Regions from separate parts of the Paenibacillus sp. LK1 genome, predicted to be linked through region 1. Evidence: riboswitches for the same ligand, from Rfam matches in the RefSeq annotation. Region 1 holds a riboswitch; each other region holds the start of a gene.
The links. A riboswitch is a leader RNA that binds a small molecule or an ion and turns the genes downstream of it on or off. The one in region 1 is predicted to bind cyclic di-AMP.

Region 2: another riboswitch for cyclic di-AMP. It lies ahead of CS562_RS30035 (resuscitation-promoting factor); the one in region 1 lies ahead of CS562_RS13340 (3D domain-containing protein).
Region 3: another riboswitch for cyclic di-AMP. It lies ahead of CS562_RS03040 (C40 family peptidase); the one in region 1 lies ahead of CS562_RS13340 (3D domain-containing protein).
Region 4: another riboswitch for cyclic di-AMP. It lies ahead of CS562_RS31260 (C40 family peptidase); the one in region 1 lies ahead of CS562_RS13340 (3D domain-containing protein).

Annotation. Positions count from the first base shown of each region.
Region 1 covers NZ_PEII01000005.1:244,928-248,136, forward strand. Annotated here, with positions in the region: gene CS562_RS13335 (polysaccharide deacetylase family protein) at 1-389, shown strand, start outside; gene CS562_RS13340 (3D domain-containing protein) at 520-1,188, opposite strand; cyclic di-AMP (ydaO/yuaA leader) riboswitch at 1,191-1,388, opposite strand; gene CS562_RS13345 (amino acid ABC transporter ATP-binding protein) at 1,673-2,395, opposite strand; gene CS562_RS13350 (ABC transporter substrate-binding protein/permease) at 2,382-3,209, opposite strand, start outside.
Region 2 covers NZ_PEII01000020.1:14,410-17,618, reverse strand. Annotated here, with positions in the region: gene rnmV (ribonuclease M5) at 1-234, opposite strand, end outside; gene CS562_RS30035 (resuscitation-promoting factor) at 390-1,574, opposite strand; cyclic di-AMP (ydaO/yuaA leader) riboswitch at 1,848-2,101, opposite strand; gene CS562_RS30030 (TatD family hydrolase) at 2,343-3,113, opposite strand.
Region 3 covers NZ_PEII01000001.1:679,317-682,525, forward strand. Annotated here, with positions in the region: gene CS562_RS03030 (X2-like carbohydrate binding domain-containing protein) at 1-197, opposite strand, end outside; tRNA gene CS562_RS03035 (tRNA-Leu) at 528-611, opposite strand; cyclic di-AMP (ydaO/yuaA leader) riboswitch at 1,035-1,166, shown strand; gene CS562_RS03040 (C40 family peptidase) at 1,172-1,636, shown strand; gene CS562_RS03045 (carboxymuconolactone decarboxylase family protein) at 1,752-2,081, opposite strand; gene CS562_RS03050 (hypothetical protein) at 2,199-2,417, opposite strand; gene CS562_RS03055 (hypothetical protein) at 2,540-2,869, opposite strand; gene CS562_RS03060 (xanthine phosphoribosyltransferase) at 2,968-3,209, opposite strand, start outside.
Region 4 covers NZ_PEII01000024.1:18,388-21,596, reverse strand. Annotated here, with positions in the region: gene CS562_RS31270 (M1 family metallopeptidase) at 1-417, shown strand, start outside; gene CS562_RS31265 (hypothetical protein) at 428-1,270, shown strand; cyclic di-AMP (ydaO/yuaA leader) riboswitch at 1,523-1,660, shown strand; gene CS562_RS31260 (C40 family peptidase) at 1,664-2,134, shown strand; gene CS562_RS31255 (GNAT family N-acetyltransferase) at 2,531-3,025, shown strand; gene CS562_RS31250 (c-type cytochrome) at 3,176-3,209, shown strand, end outside.

The DNA.
Region 1 (3,209 bases):
AGCTAACCATGAATGCATTTCGCAAACAAATCTTACATACCGGGGATATTATTCGAAATCTAGCGGGTTACACTCCCAAAATGATTCGTCCACCCTATGGTGACATTAACGAGCAACAGCTCCAATGGGCAGCCAAGCAACATTACAGCATCGTGAACTGGAACGTTGATTCTCTGGACTGGAAGGGCCTCTCCAAAGAGGAAGTCAAACAAAACATCCTGTCCGCCGTCAAACCAGGTTCCATTGTTCTGCAGCATGCAGGAGGCGGTGTAGGATCGAAGCTGAGTGGTACCATCGAGGCGTTGCCTGAAGTCATTGAAGAATTGCGAAACCGCGGGTACGAGCTGGTGACTTTGGACGAAATGCTGGAACTGCCAAAAGGTAAATAGATTTAATTACGGCAATGGATATTCAAAAGGGTGTTCTTCAATCACATTAATGTGATTGAAGAACACCCTTTATTGTTTAATTTAGATTAAGTTGGAGTCACCATATGATGATGTGCAGCTCGCTTTGATTTTATTTCAAAATGTAAAGTTCAACATCCTGAATACCAAATGTGCTCACGGACTGCTTGCTGCCAGGAATAAAGATATCGATCTTGTGTCCTTTAATGGCACTGCCCACATCACGAGCCGTAGCGACAAATGCCTGTTTTGGCAGTCCTGGATGTGTATGACCTGTCACCAGTACCTTTGTACCCAATGGAATGATACTTGGGTCTACTGCAATGGTACCCAATTCAAGCGGATTACCGAAGTAATCCACAGCACCCCATCCTCCATTTTCGGAAGCATCAGCGGAGTATGCTGTTGCTTTGACGTCGACAGCTTTGCTGTAATCAAACGTTTTTCCCCAGGCTTGTACAACTTTACTATCTGCATTAACGTCAAGGCTTGCGGCAGTTACCGTTTTGGCCTCCGTTTTTGCTGCTGCAGCAGAAGCTGTGTTTGTTGTTTTACCAGGGATCGTAATTTTCAAACCACCATAAATGTTGTAAGCTGAAATGTCATTATTAGCTTTAATAAGAGCGTTAAGTCCAACTCCATATTGTTTGGATAAGGTGTAGAAGGTATCCCCCTCTTTGGCCACATGAACTGAATCAGCATGAGCCGGAACGGCCTGAATGAGCATTGCTGCTGTCAGCAAAGCTGTTGCTGTTTTGGCTATACGTTTCTTGTTAATCATGGTCTTCCTCCCTCATTATGCCTGCGAAGTTAGTTGTCGGATTCGGATGGAGGAAACCACCCTATAGGTTCAATTACATTTAAGAATATATGTAGCCCTAATTCACCCCAAGCCGTGTGCAAATAATTCTTCCCCTAGCACACTTTGCATCGTTACATCCCCCACACTCCCAACTCCGGAAGTTTCGGCAGGAACAAATATATCACAATTTTGTAACCAGGGGTCGTAGTAAATGTTACCATCTGGCTAATTCACTTCAATATTTAGGCTGAATTCAAGACGTTTTTTCAAATAAATGTCTATTTGGGCTTTAATCATTGATGACAGAAACGTTACTTTTTATGTAATTCCGTGCGTATCCTTACATAACAAAACAATCCCTGCCGACGGTTCGTCGACAGGGATTGTTGAGGGGATGAAATTCTCATCCAAAGTATAGATTTTGCATTTTCATCTTGATCTTCATCCTTATTATTGGATGGTATTAGAGCACTTTAGCGAGGAAATCACGTGTACGTGCATGCTTGGGCTCGCCAAACACTTCAGCAGGCGTTCCTTCTTCTACAATAACCCCACCATCCATGAACAGGATACGGTCTCCTACTTCGCGTGCGAAGCCCATCTCATGGGTTACAATAACCATAGTCATGCCGCCCTCTGCAAGCCGCTTCATGACATCCAGTACTTCACCGACCATTTCAGGGTCCAGTGCTGAAGTAGGCTCGTCAAACAGCATGACATGCGGCTGCATCGCAAGCGCTCTTGCAATAGCGATCCGTTGTTTCTGTCCACCGGACAGCTGATTTGGATAAGCGTCCTTTTTGTCAGACAGGCCAACCGTCTTGAGCAAATCTGCGCAGATTTGTTCCGCTTCTTGTGCAGATTGTTTTTTCACTTTAATGGGAGCAATCGTAATATTCTGTTGCACCGTTTTGTGCGGAAACAGATTGAAATGCTGGAATACCATCCCCATTTTTTCACGAGTTGCATTAATGTTATGTTTGGGGTCAGTGATCGACACACCTTCAAAATTAATTTCGCCTGAAGTCGGCTGCTCCAGCAGGTTCAAACAGCGCAAAAATGTACTTTTCCCCGATCCGGACGGACCGATGACCACGACAACCTCGCCTTTGCCAATTGTTACATTAATGCCCTTGAGCACATCGTTATTTCCATATGATTTGTGTAATTGTCTAACGTCTATCACTTGCACTCAACTTCCTTTCCAGTCGACCCAGCAGCTTGGACAAAATGAACGTCAGCACAAAGTAAATGGCCGCTGCAATCAGGAATGGATTCATTCCTTGGTACGTAATGTTTTTGACTACACTTGCCTGGTACATAATGTCCACCATACCAATAACCGAGATGATGGAGGATTCCTTGATAATGGTCACGAACTCATTACCGATCGCCGGCAACACCGCTTTGAACGCTTGTGGAAGCACAATGAAGCGCATGGCCGCACCTCTGCCCATCCCCAGGGAACGAGCTGCTTCCAGTTGACCGCGATCCACACCCTGTATACCTGCCCGGAAAATCTCGGCAAGATAGGCACCACTATTAATGGATAGTGTGATAATCCCCGCCTGAAGAGCCGAGAAATTAATCCCAAAGGTCAATGATACACCGTAATAGATAATCATCAATTGTACCAGCATTGGCGTCCCACGAATGACCTCAACATAAGCTGTTCCGATCCAGCGCAAAATGGCGAAGTCATGTAGACGGAACAGACAGATGATTAAAGCGATAATTACCCCGAATATTACACCGAGTGCAGACAGTAAGAGGGTGTAACCTACACCTGTTGCATAAAAGCTTTTGTACTGCCAGAATACTTGGAAAATGTTTTGTTTACTCTTCTCTGCCATCAACTTGCTTGCTTCAGTAACCATCTGATCGATTTTATTTTCGCTTTTCAGACGTTCGAGCGTTCCGTTCACTGCATTCAGCAATTCCGTATTGCCCTTACGTATCCCGATTGCCGCTTCGGCCTGCTCTTCATCCGGAATAGCTGG
Region 2 (3,209 bases), on a different contig from region 1:
GAAAGCATGCTTGCAACCAGGTACCTTATTGGCGATGATTTTACGAATACGTTCACCAGCATGATCCGGATCTGTCAGTACAATGACACCACGTCTCTCTTGAGCAAGTGCAATACGCTTTAGAATGCGCTGGTTGATGGCAGATCCACCAGTCTCGATCGTATCTGCCTGAACCGCACGTCGAATGGCTACGGTGTCATCACGACCTTCTACCACGATCACTTCTTTTATCATGTTCCATTTCTTCCTTTCTAACGCAAAAAGAAGAGGAATATCCTCTTCTCTGCCAAACGGCGGGGGAGACTGAATTCAGACCCCTCCGCCGTATATTCCGCATGAATCATTCATGCTTATATTTTATAGCATTCCCATTTCAAAGTAAAACGATTTTAGTTCGCTTCCGGCTTCACCGGACCAATCACATATACCGTCTTGCCTTTCTTCCGTCCGAAGTTCAGGGCATGCTTCACACTATCATAATACACATCAATTTTGTTGCCTTTAATGGCACCACCTGTGTCTTCCGCACGACGGAAGCCAAGGCCCTCGATATACACCCACCAGCCAATTGGAATGACTTTGGGATCAACTGCAATGGTACGTCCCTCGGTTACCCGAGTACCTGATGCTGTTTTTGTGCCGATACCGGGCTCTTCAGAAGAGTATGCCGTCATGGATACGTTTTTTAACACTTTAGAATATTTAAAAGAATTTCCTGAGACGGTAATTACTTTGCTGCCCGAGGCAGCGGTTTTCTTCGAGTTCGTGGTTGTTGCTTTTTTTGTCGTGGAAGTCTGCGCTGATACCGTCTGAATCACTGGCTCTTTCACAACAGGTTTGGCTTTGGTACCAACGGCGATCACTTTATCAACGCGATTCGTTGCGACCGATTTACCCACCATTTTTTTGGAGACCAATTCTCCATCCTGGAACACCTTTTCAATATGCTGTACAAGCGTGCCTTCTTTACCGCTCACAATGACACGATTGTCGCCTTTGTACAAGCTAGGGTCAGCCGTTTTGATCACTTTATAAGCAATCGGCTGTTCCACTTCCACCGTACGCTTTGTTACCCGCACTACACGAATTTTCATATCCGCTTCGATAGTGGTTCCAAGCGCCGGATACACTTTGTCTTCACTTGCAATCTGAATACCTGATTTTTTAATCGCATCTTTTACCGATGAATCGGTTGTATACAGAGTCTTGGTGTCTCCGTCTGCCGTAATCTTAACTGGAACGGCCCGCTCAATAACGATGCGGTCTCCATCTGTAATCGCCCCATTCAAGGGCATGGATACCTGATCGTGAGGGCTGACTGTGATTGACTGCTCCTCCAGCATTTCCTGAAGCATTCCTGTACGAGTCTCTACCGCTTGAGCCTTGCCATCAATAACCAGTGAAATTTGTTTCCCGGCCTGACCGTAAACGACTAACAAGATCATGATTGTAAGCGCAATTGAGAAAATCGCGATCAATGCCATTTGACGCATGTTCTCATGCTTCCACCGCAACGCGAAAGACTTACTGGATGATCGTGACTCATGGGTCTCTTCTGGTTGGAATGTGCCCACTTCTCCGTCCTCCTTCATAGCCTCGCCGTCTAAAGTAATGCATGATGTCTTTGACGCGACTATACCAAATTTTCTACAGAACACAGATCGGACCAACATAATCCGGTTCTGCACCATGAATCAATCTTCGCAACATGATGTCATCCTCCTGAATACTTACCGTATGATGACAGTATTTCTTTTATTCAAAAACAAAAAAGCCAAAGAAAGAGTTTAAGAGGAACTCTTTCGTGGCTTCCGAATGATTCTGAATATCGGAAATTCATGCACGAGGTTGCCTCTCTTTTTCCGCTTGCGAGGTTAGCTGTCGGGTTCGGGCGAAAGAGAGCCGCCCTATCTCCGGTCATCCGCTCATGGCGGACGCCCTTGAATTCACCCCGAGACCCAAAGAAGAAATCAAATACGGCTTCGCAGATTCATACGCTGCTTTTGGGTCAGCGCATGTTGCGCATCGGCTGCAAACACCGATGTTTAAGCCCTATTGGTTCCCCCGCTCTCCGTTAACGGAGACTCAGCGAGACTGATTCATGAAAGTAATGTTGTTTCATCGGAAAGTGTCCCTTTGTTCATCCCCCGAACATCTGTCCAATTTTCCGCACAACAATTCACTGAAAAGATGATATCCTGTTTCTATGCATGTTGTAAAGCGTTGTTCAAGTACGTTTTTCTAAATATTTGGTTAAAATATTGTAATATTCTTGATTTATTTGGATCAAAAAGCAAATTAACTCCGCCTAACTCACTTTTTCACCTGTTTTGCTCGATATTTTAACGAATCCCAAATCGTTCCATGGCATTTTTGGTCGTTATTGCTGCAATTTCCTCTACCGAAATGCCTTTAATTTCCGCAGCTGCTTCTGCAACCAGACGTACATGCGCTGTCTCATTTCGTTTTCCACGATAAGGGTGCGGTGTCAAATAAGGGGCGTCCGTTTCGATGAAAAATCGGTCCATAGGAACCTTCTCAAGAACCTCTTTGGGCTGCTTCGCATTTTTGAACGTGATTGGCCCTCCGAAGGAAAGATGAAAGCCCAAATCCAGGCACATCTTCGCTGTTTCCCAGCTGCCAGAGAAGGAATGCATAACACCGCCTACTTCCCCGGCCTTCTCTTCACGCAGAATCTTTACAATATCCTCATGCGCATCCCGGTTGTGAATGACAATTGGCATATTTAACTCACGGGCAAGACCAATCTGTTGTCGTAATACGCGATGTTGAACCTCTTTCGGTGAAGTGTCCCAGTAATAGTCTAGACCAATTTCACCAATGGCTACCACTTTTTCATGCTTGCATAAAGATGCAATCCATTCCAGATCACCCTCCTGCATCGTGATTGCATCCACTGGGTGCCAACCTACCGCAGCATAGATAAAATCATAGGTTTCAGCCAGCTTCATCGTGGACGGAATGGTCTCCCGATTAAAGCCCACGTTAATCATGCGACCAACTCCTGCATCCACGGCACGCTGAATCATTTCCTCGCGGTCCTCGTCGAATTGTGGTGCATCCAGGTGTGTGTGTGTGTCGAACAACATCATGCTGTATTTCTCCCTTCATGTCGAATAAACGACTATCTCTTTTTAATGTATCCTGTACATCTTAACCAGAACATAAATATTACTAAATTGGATCAT
Region 3 (3,209 bases), on a different contig from region 1:
CTCTCAGCCGATGTCCAGTTGCCCGCCCCGTCATATACCTGCATGCTGTAACTGCTCCAACCCATATACGGCTTCTGGGCCAGACTCTTATCTGCTGCTTGTGCCACATTACCTGTCGTTCCCATAATTCCGAACTGCACCACCGCAATCATGAATACCATGAAACACATTGCCATCCTTTTTCCGATTCGTTTCAAATTATCCCTACCCCCTCTGAATTTGGTCATTCAAATCCCTGTTGATAGCGCTTCCATACGAGAAGAGAATAGTAGATGAAGGATGCTCAGGATAGGTACATTTCGGTATTTTACGTACAATTCACCTGAAATATAGGGGCAAACCGTCGCAGAACAAACATATTTCCATTAATGGATAAATAAACAAATAAAAACTTCATCTTTGCTCAAATTAAGGGAATGGGTTGAAGACAACCAGGATGAGCAATCACTCTAATCCGTAAACAAAGAAAAAAGGTTCCTAGAGTGGCAGTAATGCCATTCTAGGAACCTTTTTCGTATTACATATGATGCGGTCGAGAGGACTCGAACCTCCACGGGGGTTAGCCCACACGGACCTGAACCGTGCGCGTCTGCCAATTCCGCCACGACCGCGTATGTTGTATCTCCGAGAAATTACATCGCGGCGACAAGAAATAATATATCATGTGCAGGTAATTAGTGTCAACAAAAAAATATTCCTTATTTAATATGTAAAGCTGTACTCATCCATCATTTCATGCAAAACAAAAAACTAAGGCCAATACAATTGATGATAAAAAACTGTCTGAATGAATTATATGTTGGAAGGCCAGTTCCGTACCAGGCCTACCCACCTCCTCTTTAAGGTTTTAGGAAGCTGGAATCCTGCATTTGAAACAGTAGTTACTTTTTTGTCATCTATCAAAACTCAACATTCGAGTTATTTCTACATAAATAGCGATAATTCCGTTAACATTGAGATGATAAGAAGTGTTCAAGAACGGTTTGACATTTTCGCATTTATGCAATATAGTTTCAAAAGGTTACAAAAACTTAATTATTCATTTGCCGAGTTTCATGTTTGAAAACGGGGGAACCATTTTGGGTGAATTATTCTTATACATAGGAAATATAGGGAACCTTCTACCGAACCCTTAGCTAACTCCGTAGGCATCGAAGGGAGAACAAAAATTTTGAAAAAGCTTATCATCTCCATTTTTGGAGCAGCAGTATTATTTACATCTGGTGCAGCAAGCACAGAGGCAAGCAGTATTAACACCGTCGTTAACAACATGACAGGCATACCTTACAAATGGGGTGGTACTACACTCGCCGGGTTTGATTGCTCTGGATTTATGAGATATATTTTCAACAAATATAGCATTGAATTACCACGCACTTCCCAGCAACAAGCTAAGGCCGGAACGCCGGTATCCAAAGCTAATCTGCGTACGGGTGACCTGGTATTCTTTAATACGATGGGCAGTGGCATTTCACATACAGGTGTATATATCGGGGGCGGACAGTTCGCTCATGCTTCAAGCAGCAAGGGTGTCAGCATCACTCAATTATCTAATCCTTACTTCAACGATCGTTACGTAACAGCACGCCGGGTAACAGGACAGTTTATGTATAACAAAATGCTGGGCAAAATATAAGTTAACACGAAAAGGCTTCGGTTATAACCGGAGCCTTTTCTTTGTCTATCTTTGTCTACATTAATATTGATTTTCTAGAGGTACACAAGGTCATCATCCGTCTTAACCAAAGCTTTTAATGTAAAGCCTTCTGTACTCTCATTGCACCCTGAGACAACGCATGGCCTCCGCCAACTGCTCCAGCCACAGCAACCGTCTCCATAATCTCTTGATCGGTCGCTCCTTTGGCACGCGCTTCTTCCACATGGTAAAACGTACATACCTCATTGTTTGCAAACAGTCCAATGCCCAGCGCAATCAGCTGTTTGGTCTTGGCATCAATCGCCCCTGCCTGAAAGCACTCTCCAGTGAACTCATGATAAGACTTCACCACAGCTGGCAGCACGTCGCTTAATTCACCAATCTGATCTTTATAGGCATGAACCTTATCATTCATCAGTGTCATGGTTACCGCACATCCTCTCGGCTGATATGTTACAAGCTCTCACTGTACCTATCTTCTCTCCCGAGAGGTGCAATTATGCCAAAACATCCATGGTAAATGAACCTAAAAACGCATGTCCTATTCTTCGAGCGGGCTCTTACGTGGTTCGCTGAACAACTGATACTGATAATTCCGATCAAGCTTAACCACACGACGATTCTGACGGCGAATGAGCACCTGCTCCCCGTCCCAGGCCACTACAATGCCTGTCACATCATTGGACTGAATCTCGTCCCGTACTACTCTTACTTTTTCACCCGATAAACGCAGTGCATCCAATTCTGCATCACTGATCATATTTATGGCGCCTACTTTCCCAAAAAAATTATTTACAAAAAGAGACCTAAATGAAAAGTCATTTAGGTCTCACGTGACTGTATTGGACTGTCATGTCATTCGAAATATGTCCCGACTGAAAGTTACCGCTGCGCGTGCTCTTTGCTGTCGTTCTTCTCAAACCAAAAATCAAGCACTTTGGCGGACATCACACGTTCTTCAAGGTACTCCACTTGATGCGGTGTAAATTGTTCTTTCCAAGAGAAGGACAACTCTTCGCACAAGCCTACAATCGTCAGCAATTCTGACCAAGCAACGTAGCGTTTGTACCAGAAAAATTGAGGATGTTCAATCATATAGGGATAAAGGTCATCGAATTCCGTATGTTTACAATCCAGGGCACGCTCAAAATGTACTTTCGATTCCGCCAGCTTATCAATAAAAAATTGTTCTGTTGCCGGTTGGTTACCCATGGTGTTGCCTCCTCTCCCTAACATAACCCCATTATAAATGAAATCAGCGGTCATGCAAAGGCATTGTTATAAAAATAGGCACTTTTTCCTTTAAAAAGTCACAATTCGTTATCGTCGAATTGTACAGTGCCATCGTTCAATGAACGAATGCGCACCAACGCTTCAACCGGGATGCCCTGCTCACGAATAGTGCGCGCTCCGGCCTGAAAACATTTTTCGACCACGACACCGAATCCGACCAGTTCCGCACCCGAACGTTCGATAATTTTGATGACACCACGAGCGGCATCGCCATTTGCAATGATATCGTCAATAAACAAAATACGGTCATTCTCATGAA
Region 4 (3,209 bases), on a different contig from region 1:
CGTACCTCCTGGACCGATTATTTTAATCAATATGTATACGGTGACGGCATGGCTGACTTTGCAGTGGAGAAGATCACAATTAATCCTATCCTGAAAGACGGTCAAACGTTGTACGAGTCATCCATTACAGTCCAGAAAAAAGGCAGTGAATATAAGAAGGTGCCTGTTCGAATTATGTTCGAAGATGGGAAAACCATGACGAAAGAATGGGATGGCAGCGAGGAGCGCATTACCTACAAACTGACCTATACTTCCCCTGTTTCCTGGGCCATGACTGATCCGCTGTACACGATTGTGCTGGAGAACCATCATATGAACAATTTTCTGAAAGCCGGACTGGATGAGCCAACCAAATCCCGCTGGAGCATGAGTGCAACCAAACTTATAGAAGCCATATTCGGAAGTCTGTCATGGTGAGGTGGATACAGTGAAAGCGAAAATACGTGAAGGCTGGTTTCTCGTCCGTCAGCATATGTTCATTGCAGCACTCTTATTTCTCTATCAATTAGTATGGGGATACTTTCTTTATCGAATGGTTCAATCAGCTGTGGTTCCGCTACTCCTGCGTTATCCCGACCCTGATGCAGGGGAACTCAGTACAATTTTATTCAAAATGGAGAGCCAACTCGGCCTGACAATGAATCCAGAGGTCCATCGCTATTTATGGATTTTAGGGGCTATGCTGCTGCTACGGATGCTAATTAGCCCTCTCATTCAGGCAGGGCTGCTCTACTCGCTCCAACATTATAATCATTCGGAAGAGCGCATTCCATTCATTCGTGGCATCAAAAATTTGTGGAAACCAATGCTTCTGCTCCACACTATTCGCACCCTATTGCTGCTGCTACCGGCTTATTGGATCGCACCAAAACTTTATTCCATCCTTATGGAAGGTTTTCATTCCCTCCATCTGCTCCTGCCTGGTATTCCCTATGTTGCTGGTTGGATTGTATACGGGTGGGTTATCCATCATGTCCTGCTGTACATGCAGTTTGGTATCTCGGCTCCTGATGGGGAAGGCGGAGCACGTGGTACGTTTCAAGCTCTATGGATTGCACTACGCCAGGTCATCACTCTAATTGGCATTGCCGTACTGCTGGGTGGCCTTCATCTCCTGGTCTTTGGCGCCTTCACTTCAGCTTCATGGTTACTAACGGGCTTAACTGGTCTTATACTACAACAGACGTATCCACTTGCCCGGTGCTTGCTGAGCTTATGGAAGATATGCGCCCATTTCCGGTTATGGCAGTCCAACTCGGTCAAGGATTAACGTGCACAGTTAAAAATGGTTACCATCTATATGTAAAGTTGTTTTCATCAAACACCTTTAAACAAGCAAACCTCGACCTTTCCCCGTCAAAGGTCGAGGTTTTTTTTGCTAATTTTGCTGTTAAACGTTGCCAAAGTGATATACCTCTGTTACAATAATCGCAGTGAGTTTTTAGTAACAACTTTGTAATCTTTACCTTCATATTTGTAACTACTTAAAATTTAATCGTCATTTCTTGATTTCGCAGGTGCATAACTAGCATAGCCAAATTCCTAGCACCTGGGAAGCGGGGGAACCAGTTATGGGTGAATTGATCTTGCAACAGAGGGATCATAGGGGACCTTCAACCGAATCCTTAAGCTAACCTCGCAGGCATTGGAAGGGGTATATCTCTTGTTTAAGAAGAAATTAACCGCAGCTGTACTCAGCATCACATTCGCATTATCGCTTGGAGCAGGCAGCGCATTCGCAGATTCAAAAATGGACCAAGTCATTGATTCAGCAATGGGAACTACATACAAAAGCGGAGGAACAACGCTTAACGGCTTTGACTGCTCTGGGTTCACAAGTTATGTATTCGACAAGCTGGGTATTGATCTGGCTCGCCAATCGAGCTCGCAATTCGACATGGGTGATTCAGTATCCCGTATGGAAATGAGACCAGGTGATCTGGTATTCTTCAATACAACGGGCAAAGGGGTCTCACACGTAGGGATCTTTGTAGGGGATGGAAAGTTTGCACACTCATCTTCTTCCAAAGGAGTTACAATCAGTGCATTAAGCGAAAGCTACTGGGCTAACCGCTATGTTGGCGCTAAACGCATTATGAGCACGGACGCATATGAGACATTGGCCATCGACTAGGGACAAGCTGAGCAACGTCATGCTGTAACAATAAAAATACTGTAACGAAGCATAATAGAACCGTCTGGTACATTCTCCGCAGGAATGTATCCGGCGGTTTTTTTGTGCTTCGTTTCCTTTAACGTATTCGGGACAGCTATCAAACCTAATTTTAACTTTTTTTAAAAAGCTAATTTTCGTTGCTTTGTCCGTGCTCTTATAATGTTTTTACCCATCCCACTATAATATAAACGAAATTACCGGAACTTTTGTTTCACTTTTTTTTCAAAAACGAGGACTTGCCAAATGAACGCCTCTTTTGTAGAGTGGAAACAAGCTTAGATATGGAATGACATATGTATATGGACAAATCAGAATCATTATAGCTTGTTCACAATGAGAGGAGCGTGCAGTTGTATGGATGAAGCCTCTGTGACGTTTCACGTTGTGCCCATGCAAGAAGAACATGCGGAGCTCATCTGCAATTGGCAGTATGACCCGCCTTATAATATTTATAGCTGGCTACCCTGGGAGCAGATGAAAGCACTCGAAGTAGAATTCGGCGATCCCCAGCTACGGAAGGAACAATATGTGGTGGTGCTGGGAGAGAATCAACAAATTTGCGGCTTCGCTCAATACTTCCCACTTGAAGGTGTCACCCGCATTGGGCTTGGCATGCATCCGGAACGATGTGGTCATGGTCAAGGAACGGCTTTTGTCTCCGCCATTGTGCAGGAAGCCATTCGCCGGAACCCTGCAAACGAAATCGATCTGGAAGTTCTGACCTGGAATGACCGGGCCATTCGCGTCTATCTCAAAGCCGGATTTGTTACGCAGGATACATACGAACGACAGACACCAAGCGGTTTGAAGCCCTTCTACTGTATGGTCTATGAAGGTCCACGCGGATAAAAAGAGCTTAAAATCACCCTAGAAAGTCCCCGGTTATGTGATTAGTTCAAAAAATTACCACAAAATGCTATGATGTCACTACAGGTTCCGTTATAATGATATGGATAGTTTCAAGTTAGATGATCTTTCATTCTGGAGGGGACATAAGGGATGCACAAATGGATCATGAGCGGGGTATTTTTTG